DNA from 2 places in the Arthrobacter sp. LT660 genome. Region 2 is predicted to be linked to the other one. Evidence: riboswitches for the same ligand, from Rfam matches in the RefSeq annotation. Region 2 holds a riboswitch; the other holds the start of a gene.
What was found. A riboswitch is a leader RNA that binds a small molecule or an ion and turns the genes downstream of it on or off. The one in region 2 is predicted to bind S-adenosylmethionine.

Region 1 (4,729 bases), 850 kb from region 2:
CGCACGCCCGAGGTCGCCAGGCGGAACGAATTCACCGACCAGTCGAGGTAGGCCTCCTGGTCCTCGGCGCGCAGCGGCAGCAGTTCGCGCAGGGCCGGCTCGTCGACCTGGATGATCGCGGTGCCCGCGGTCTCGAGGTCGGCGATCTCGTCGCGCAGCGCGAGCGCCACCTGGTTCGCCGTCTCGGACAGAGGCTGGTCCTCGCGGACGAAGGACCACGCGAGGATGGTCACCGGACCGGTCAGCATGCCCTTGAGCGGACGCGGGGTCAGGGACTGCGCGTACGCGGTCCACGGGACGGTGAACGCCGCCGGGCGGCTGACGTCTCCCCAGAGGATCGACGGACGGGTGCAGCGTGAACCGTAGGACTGGACCCATCCGTGCTCGGTGGTCTCGAACCCGTCGAAGTTCTCGGCGAAGTACTGGACCATGTCGTTGCGCTCGGGCTCGCCGTGGACCAGCACGTCCAGGCCGAGGTCCTCCTGGAGCCGCACCACGCGGGCGATCTCCTCGCGCAGGAAGCCCTCGTAGGCCGCATCCGTGATGGCGCCGTTGCGCTGCCCGGAGCGGGCCTTGCGGACGTCGCCGGTCTGCGGGAAGGAACCGATCGTGGTGGTCGGCAGCACCGGCAGCCCGAGCCGCTCCTGCTGCGCCGCCGCGCGGACGGCGCCGTCGGGCCGGGTGAAGTCCGCGGCCGTGAGGCTCCCGGTCCGCCGGCGGATGGCCTCCTTGCGGACGCCTTCGCCGGTGGCCCGCGCCGCGAGGGCCGCGGTGGCCGCCCCGACCTCGTCCGCGATGGCGTCCGGCCCGGTGGCGAGTCCGCGGGCCAGGGTAAGGACCTCGGTGGTCTTCTCGTCCGCGAACGCCATCCAGTCCCGCAGGTGGCCCGGGAGGTTGGTCTCGATGTCGACCTGGTGCGGGACGTGGAACAGCGACGTCGAGGTCGCGACGGACACCTTGCCGCCGCCCGCGGTCAACTTGTCCAGCGTGGACAGCGACGCGGCGAGGTCGTTGCGCCAGATGTTGTGGCCGTTCACGACGCCGGCGACCAGCGTCGCGGCGCCGCCGTTGGCGGCGCGGAAGGCATGCACCCCGGCGTCGGCCAGGAGGTCCCCGGCGACGAGGTCCGCGTGCACTGCCTGGACGCCGGCGGACGCGAGCAGTGCGAGGGCCTCACCTGGCGCGCGGCGGTTTCCGGCGGTGCCGTAGCCGGTGGTGACGAACAGGGCCGGCCCCGAGCCTGCCCGCGTTGCTGCGGCCAGCGCACGGTAGGCGCCCTCGACGACGCCGCCGGCGACGGCCAGTTCGCCGCCGCGGTCGGTGACCAGGGCCGGCTCGTCCAGCTGCACCCATTCGGCGCCGGCGTCTCCGAGCGCGCCGATGATGCCCTCGTAGGCGGCAACGGCGTCGTCCAGCCGCGACAACGGGTCGAAGCCCTCGGGTGCGCCGTCCTCGGCCTTGGCCAGCAGCAGGTAGGTCACCGGGCCGACCAGGACGGGACGGAGGGTGTTTCCGCGGCGGCTCTGCCGGGCCACGAGGCTGGTGAGGCGGTGGGCGAGCGGCGCGAACGTCGTGTCCGGGCCGATCTCCGGGACCAGGTAGTGGTAGTTCGTGTCGAACCACTTGGTCATTTCCAGCGGCGGGCGCTCGGCGTCGCCGCGGGCCAGCGTGAAGTACCCGTCGGTGTCCAGCGACCCGTCCGATTCGGCGAGGTCGGCGAAGCGCGTCGGCAAGGCGCCGAGGGCGGCGGTGGTGTCCAGCACCTGGTCGTAGAGGGCGAAGTCGGCGGGGATGGAGGAGTCCGCCGCGCCGAGTCCGAGGCCGGTCAGCCGGTCGATGGTGGCGTCCTGCAGGGCCTCGGACGCCCGGTCCAGGCCGTCGGCGTCGAGCTTGCCGGCCCAGTGGGCCTCGATGGCGCGCTTGAGTTCGCGGTTCGGTCCGATCCGGGGGTATCCGAGGATGGTGGCGGCGGGGAAGCTGTTCTGGTGGGTGGTCATGGTGGTGCTCCTTTTGCGGTGAATCGGTCGGTGGGTCGGTGTGCGTGCGCGCCGCCTAGGCGGGCACGCGTTGCGGTGCTGCCTTGGAGATCTCGAGCGCCTCGACGACTTCCAGCGAGCCCTGCGGATCGTTGAACGTGTAGAGGTGCAGGCCGGGGGCGCCGTCATCGAACGCGCCCTTGGCCAGCTCGACGGCGCTGGCGACGCCGATCCGGCGTCGTTCGCCGTCGCTGTCCGCCGTTTCGAGGCGGTGCAGCAGGTCCCTGCCCGGTTCGACGCCGGACATCGCGGCGAGGCGGGTCAGGCGCCGCACGCTGTCGAACGGGATGATGCCGGGGACGATCGGAATCCTGACCCCGGCGCGGCGCGCGGCCTCCACGAGGCCGGTGTAGTCGGAGCGCTCGAAGTAGACCTGGGTGATGGCGAAGTTGGCGCCGGAACGCTCCTTCGCCAGCAGCACCTCGACGTCGTGCTCGAACGACGGCGACTCCGGGTGCCGGCGCGGATACGCCGCCACCCCGACGGCCAGCCTGCCGCCGGCCAACGACGCCGCGTGGCGCCGCTCGACGCCGCGGATCAGCTCCACCAGCTCGCCGGCGTAGCGGAGCTCCCCGCGGTTCGCGTCCGGCTCCGCGGGGAGGTCCCCGCGCAGTGCCAGCACCCCGCGGACGCCCAGCCCGACCAGGCGGGTGACAAGGGCGTCCAGGGTGGCGCGGCTCTCCCCCACGCAGATCAGGTGCGCCAGGGGCCGCAGCGCGGTGTTGCGGACCAGGTGGCCCACGAGTTCGATGGTGGCCTCGCGGCGGGCAGGCGTCCCGCTGGAGGTGACGGACACGTAGTCGGGGTTGGTGCCGGCCAGCGCCTCGATGGTCTCGAAGACCCTGGCGGCGGCGCGTTCGTTGGCCGGCGGGTACAGCTCGTAGGACAGCGCCGGTGGGGCTGCGCCGACGTTGTGTTCGGACATGGTTCTCCTCGCATTGTCACAGCGAAGGAGTGCGGCGGCGGTCCGGTCCGGTGGCATGCCGCGGGTCCGGGTGGCGTCGCTGATGCGTCTCCATCGCTTCTGGCGGTAGCACCGTTCGCGCGGCCCCCACGGGGCCCTCGGATGGTTGCTGCGGCGTCATCGATCCAGATCTCTCGGCCGCTCTTGATGGTTGGGTTCCACTATCTAACGCAGGGCCCGGACGGCCCCGCAAGCCGTCCGTCGCGCGGCGCTTCATCATCCGGAATATGACCGGATGTGACCGGCGCCGGGCCGCCACACGCGTCACCGAGCCGCCGCACCGCGTCATGTGAAGCGATTGTGACGCGCCCGGCGGGCGGGGCGCGGGACCGGGGACGGGTGCGTCGCCGCGGAGCGCGCCTTAGCCTTGATCCACCGACGGGCTCAGGTGGGGTAGGACGTCATTAATGAGGAGATGCCCGTCTTTTCAGGGAAAATTGGACTTACCACAGAACAAGTTTCCTGAATCAGAAGGGCATCTCGCAGGTGCAAGTTTCCCACAGTCCCTCCGCCGTGTCAGTTTCCTTCGACGAGCCCAACCTCGTGTCTGCCGCGGGGCTGGTGCCGATCCTCGGATTGGCCAGGGACGCGGGCTTGCGCGAACTGGCCGACGCGCGGCTCACTGTGCCCACGGACAAGGGCGCGAACGCCGGCTTGAAGGTCACCTCGCTGGTGGCCGGGATGACCGCCGGGGCGGATTCCATCGACGACATGGCAGTGCTGCGCCACGGCGGTACCAAACGGATCTTCAGCTCCGCCTATGCTCCCTCGACTCTGGGCTCGTTCCTGCGGTCCTTTACCTTCGGACACGTCCGCCAGATCGACGCGGTTGCCTCCCGCTTCCTGGTCAACCTCGCCGACAGGGCAGCACCACTGGGAAACCCCTCGGACCCCGGCTTCGTCTTCGTCGATGTCGACGACACGATCATCGAGGTCCACGGCTACCAGAAACAGGGATCGGGCTACGGCTACTCCGGGGTGCGGGGACTGAACGCCCTCCTGGCCACCGCCTCCACGAAGGACGCCGCCCCGATCGTTTTGGCCCAACGGTTGCGCAAGGGCGCGGCGAACTCGGCCCGCGGCGCCAGGCGGCTGGTTGCCGATGCCCTGTCCACGTTGGGGCGCATCCGTGAGGGGGCCCCGGTGCTCTGCCGCTTCGATTCGGCCTACTACGGCCACGCGCCGGTATCCGCCGCCCTGGCCGCCAGGGCCGATATCTCGGTAACCGTGCGCATGGACCAGGCAGTGAAACGCGCCATCGCCGGCATCGAGGACTCCGCGTGGACAACCATCGAATACACCGACGCGGTCTTCGACGAGGACGCCGGCGCCTGGATTTCCCGCGCGGAAGTCGCCGAAACATCCTTCACCGCGTTCACCTCCCGCAAGAAGGGCGAACAAGTCACCGGACGCCTCGTCGTGCGCCGCATACCCGAGCTGAACCCGCAATCCGGAGTCGGCCAGCCGACCCTGTTCCAGGCGCATCGGTTCCACGCGTTCTTCACCACCGTCACCAACGACGTTCTGGACACAGTCGCCGCGGATGCGGCCCACCGCAAACACGCCATCATCGAACAAGTCAACGCCGACCTGAAAAACAGTGCCCTGGCACACCTTCCATCCGGGCACTTCGGGGCGAACTCCGCCTGGCTGGCGCTGGCCGTAATGGCCTACAACCTCGCCCGGACCGCGGGCGTCCTGGCCGCTGGGAAGTTCACCAAAGCCAGGA
Region 2 (4,729 bases):
CCGTGCCGAACCAGTGTTCGGCTCCCGGGGCCTGGAACTTCTCGGCCGGCACTCCTGTGACGGGGTCGAAACCGGTGAAGAGTCCGGGCAGGAGCGCCCATCCCAGCACCAGTAATAGCGGGGCTGCGGTCAACCACAGCGCCGGCAAATGCATGGCGCCGCGGTGCCGCCCACCCGTCGGCCCTGGGTCGGGGGTGGATGCCTGCGTCGCAGCCTCGGGTGGGAACGCCACCGCGGCGACCGGGGCGATCGTATCCGGCTTGGTGCTCATGTTCGCTCCGTTTCTTATCAGGCGGCCAGCGCACGGGGTGCGCCGTGGGTGCTGCTTTTCAGGATCCGCGGGTCCAGCAGCGGGTACAGCAGATCCACGGCGAGGTTGACCCCCACGAAGGCGGTCGCGGTCAAAAGCACGAGCCCCTGGACAAGCGGCACGTCCTGGGCGGTAACCGCCTGGAGGACGACCTGCCCCAGGCCGGCGCGGGCGAAGACGGTCTCCGTGATCACCGACCCGGCCAGCAGCGTGCCGACCGTGATACCGCTGATGGTCATCGCCGGCGCAGCCGCGTTCTTCAGTGCGTGCCGGTAGAAGATCCACGCCGGAGAGGCGCCCTTTGCCCGCAGCACGTCGATGAAGGGTTGCGCATAGACGGCGTCGAGACTCTTCAGCAGGACTTGGGCGATCGGTGCCGAGACGTGCACGGCGAGCACCAGGACCGGGACGGCCAACGACGCGAACGAACCGTCCGGGAAGAGCGACATCACCCCCCACTGGATGGCGAGCACCTGCAGCAGGACCAGTCCAAGCCAAAAGACCGGCACAGCGGCGAAGAGCGGGGGAAGGTTCAGAATGGTCCGCTTGAGCCAAGTGGCCCGTGCCAGCGTGGCGGTCGCGGCGAGCGCAACCGCCAACAGGACCGCGCCGACGAACGCACTGCCGGCCAGCGCCAGCGTGGACGCGATGACGGAGCCGATGCGTTCCGAAACGGGTTGCCCCGAAGCGAGCGAGTAGCCCACGTCTCCGCGGAGGATGTCCGCGAGCTGGCCGACGTACTGCACCAACAGCGGCTGGTCATAGCCGTACTGGGCCTTCATGGCGGCGATTGTCGCCGGGTCGGCTGCCGCATCGGCGGAGAGGAAGATCGTCACGGGATCGTTGGGCAGGAGCTGCACGGCCAGGAAGACCAGCGTGTAGGCGAGCCAGACGACCAACAGGGACTGTCCGATCCTTCTCGCGATGTAGGCGGCCACGGCGGACTACTCCCCGGTCTTCCAGGCGCCCTGGAATATGGGCGCGGTTCCGGAGGTGAATTCCACGTGTGAGCCCGGGGCTCCCCCGTAGACCTGCACCTCGTCCCACAAGACCAGCGAAAGTGCCTGGTCGACAACCAGTTGACGCTGTTCCTCGGCCACGAGTTCCAGATGTTCCTCGTCGCTGGCCGCGGCGCGTTCCTCGGCGAAGAGTGAGTTGAGGTCCTTGTCCGCGTTGAGCGTCTGGGTGTTGCTCTCCGGTCCGAAGACCGGGCCGAGTCCCCCGTAGGCGAACTGCCGGGTGCCGAAGAACTCGATGTTGGGGTCGATCATGGCCGTGGCGAGGAACGTGTTGTCCGCTGCTCGGTTGACCAGCTTCACGCCGATCTGGCGCCACTGCTGCTCGATCAGTTCGAAGGCGGGTTTGATCACCACGGAGTTGTTGGAGGAGGTGACGGTGACCTGCAGCTTCTCGCCGTCCTTTTCGCGGATGCCGTCTGTTCCGACCTTCCAACCCGCCTCGTCGAGCAACTGCTTGGACTTCTCGGGCTCGTAGGCGAGTTCCGCGGAAAGGTCGACGTATCCGGGCGCCGCGCGGTTGAGCACCGACCCGGCAATCTCGTAGCTATCCGAAAGCACGGTGTCCTTAATGGTCTGGCGGTCAATGCCGACCTGCAGTGCCTGACGCACCTTGACGTCGGCGAGCTTGCCGCTGCCGATGCGCACGGCGGCCATGTTCGCCGTTAGGTCCACGCCCTTCGCGGGAAGCACCTGCGCTCCTCCGGCTGCCAGCGCCGCCTCATCGGCAGGCTGCAGGCCGCGGACGAGGTCCACCTGGCCGGACTGCACGGCGCCGGCACGGTGGGCAACCTCCGGTAGGTACTTCACGGCGAGCTTGTCCAAATAGGCCGCACCCTGGTTCTCGGCCGTCTCGGGGGCCCACGCGTAGTCGGCTCGCTTGGCGAACACGACCTCCTCGTCCGTCTTCTCGGACTCGAACACAAACGGGCCCGAGCCGACGATCTTCGAGATTGCGGACTGGCCCGCGTTGTCCAGCTTCAAAGTTTCCGGGGAAACCAGTCCGGCGGTCACCGAAGAGGTCGCCCGGAGGAAGTTTGCGTCCGGGCTCTTCAGCGTGACCTTCACCTGGCTGTCGGCAAGAACCTCGGCGGACTTGTAGGACGCGAAGTCGACGTTCGGCTGCACCTGGGCGGCCTCGACCCCCAGACCCAGGGCGTCGAGGTTGGCCTTCACGGCCTGCGCGTCCAGCGGCGTCCCGTCGGAGAACGTCACGCCATCGCGGATGGTGAATGTGAACTCGGTCTTGTCCGCGTTGGCCTCGAACTTGCTCGCAATCCATCCGACCAGCTCGCCGTTCTCAGCGTCGAAGTAGGTGAGGCGGTCGAGCACGCTGTTGAGGACGTTCGCCTTCTCGTAGAAGCGCGCGGCCTGGGTCTGCCAATTGTTGATCGGAGTGACCTCGGCATAGGTGAACGTTCCGCCCTGCACCGGCTCGCCGGCGGCGGCCGACGGCTGGTTGCCGGACGCGCCCGATCCGCAGGCCGCCAATGCCAAGGAGGCGGCTCCCAACAGTGCGACGAGTGCGGAAGCGCGGCGAACGGTGCCGCGGCCGGGACGGGAAATACGGGGTGTGGGTTCCATAGTGGATCCTCTCGGTTGTTACCGAGGAACGCTCTGTCCGCAGCTGTGTGGACGTCGGCGGACCGACGTTTAAGAACCTGCGGAGTCTGGCAATCTCCATCGGTCCTGGCATGAGCACCGGCCCCGAGGGGGTGGTTGCTGCGGCGTCAATGAGCCAGGTCTCTCAGCCGCTCTGGATGGTTGTCGTGTGACTGCGGAACCTCCGCGGTCATGTTTAAAGTGTCTTGCAGGATCTTCGATGTGACCAAGGATTACGGCGATATGGCGAAACAAACGGACACGAACCGGCTTGGTGACTCATTCGTTCAATGTTGCTCCAGATGACGCCGGGTTACGTGAGAGTGCGGCGCCGAGTAGCCGGACCGCATTTTTGCGAGGAGTCTGACCGCGACTAGGCGAGGCCAGCGGTCCTCGTCCTCGCGATGGGATGTGGGAGGTGCTCCAGACCGGGTGAAAATATCGAGATCTCCCGGAATTTCGGCAGGTCTCGGCAATATTGGGCGGTCTCGGCTGCAGGAGGGCGGGAGCGGTCGCGGTCGCGGCACCGCCAACCGACCAACCGCTCAACGCGCGAAACCCACCTGGGCCACGTCTCCCACGGCGTCGAACTTCCGCGGGGCGGTTCCATTGACCTCGTAGTCCCCGACGATCCGCGCCTTGTAGATGGTCGGGTTGTGGGTCGCGACCGTGCGCGCGTTCCGCCAGTGGCGGTCCAGGTTGCACACGCGCGCCGTGGACGAGGCGCCGAGACCGTCGAAGAGCTTGGACGCCGCGGACAGCACCAGCGGCTGGACCACGGTCTGCGCGCGGTTGGCGGCCAGCTCGCACACGGCCCACCGCTCGGCCTCCGTCAGCCCCGACTCGCCATCCACGGACTCGACCTCCGCGACGGCGGCCAGCACCACGGCGTCGACCGCGAACGCCGTGGAGGACATCTCTCCGATGAGCTGCAACACCTGCGGCTCCTCACGGACGGGAACGCCCGTACCGGTGCTGAATGTCCGGGTCCGTGCCTGGACGGCCGCGCGGGCGTCGGCCAGCGCGGCCCTCGAGATCCCGGCCAGCACGGCGAGCAGAACCAGCTGGAAGACGGCCGATTCCACGTGCGCCTCGAGCTCGGCCGGCCGAAGCAGGGTGTCGACCGGAACGTCGTCGAAGGTCGTAGATCCCGTGCCGGTCAACTGCTGGCCGAAGCCGTCCCAATCGTCGAAGATCCGCACGCCGGAGTGCTGCGTCGATACGACGGCGATGTGGCGCCCGGCGACGCCCGGCACCGTCGCCGCGACTGCCGCCCAATCGGCGAAGATGGTGCCGGTGCAGTAGTACTTTTTGCCCGTCAGCCGCAACAGGCCGTCGTGTTCCAGGAGCCGGGTGTTGAGCGTTCCGAGTTCATTGCCTCCGCGCTCGGTGTACGCGTTGCCGACCAGCTGTCCCCCGACGAAGCGGGCAAACCAGCGGTTGCGGACCTCCGCGTCGTCCAGCGTCAGGACGGATTCGACGAACCCGACGTGCGAACGGAGCAGGTGGGACACCTGCGAGTCCGCCTCGGCCAACTCGATGAGCAGCCGGAAGGTGTCCGCCAGCGATGCCCCGTAGCCGCCGTCCGCCTCCGGCACGCGCAGGGCGCCGAACCGCAGCTGGTTGAGCCATCCGACCTGCTCGTAGGGCAGCACCCGCTCGGCGTCGCGCACCGCGGCGCCCTCCGCGATGCGCTCGAAGACGGGCCGAAACACGTCGGCCAGCTCGTCGTAGTGGCTGGTTGCGGGCACGCCCGGAGTCAGTTTGATCAGGTGGCGGGCGGGGACAGGGAACTGCTCCA

Region 1: linked by a shared signal. The riboswitch ahead of AC0QSG_RS09085 (methylenetetrahydrofolate reductase) and the one ahead of AC0QSG_RS13150 (ABC transporter substrate-binding protein) in region 2 are both predicted to bind S-adenosylmethionine.

The regions. Positions count from the first base shown of each region.
Region 1 covers NZ_CM149651.1:1,962,588-1,967,316, forward strand. Annotated here, with positions in the region: gene metE (5-methyltetrahydropteroyltriglutamate--homocysteine S-methyltransferase) at 1-1,997, opposite strand, end outside; gene AC0QSG_RS09085 (methylenetetrahydrofolate reductase) at 2,053-2,961, opposite strand; SAM riboswitch class I at 3,049-3,154, opposite strand; gene AC0QSG_RS09090 (IS1380 family transposase) at 3,487-4,729, shown strand, end outside.
Region 2 covers NZ_CM149651.1:2,816,562-2,821,290, reverse strand. Annotated here, with positions in the region: gene AC0QSG_RS13160 (ABC transporter permease) at 1-271, opposite strand, end outside; gene AC0QSG_RS13155 (ABC transporter permease) at 289-1,248, opposite strand; gene AC0QSG_RS13150 (ABC transporter substrate-binding protein) at 1,255-2,910, opposite strand; SAM riboswitch class I at 3,004-3,093, opposite strand; gene AC0QSG_RS13145 (acyl-CoA dehydrogenase family protein) at 3,474-4,729, opposite strand, start outside.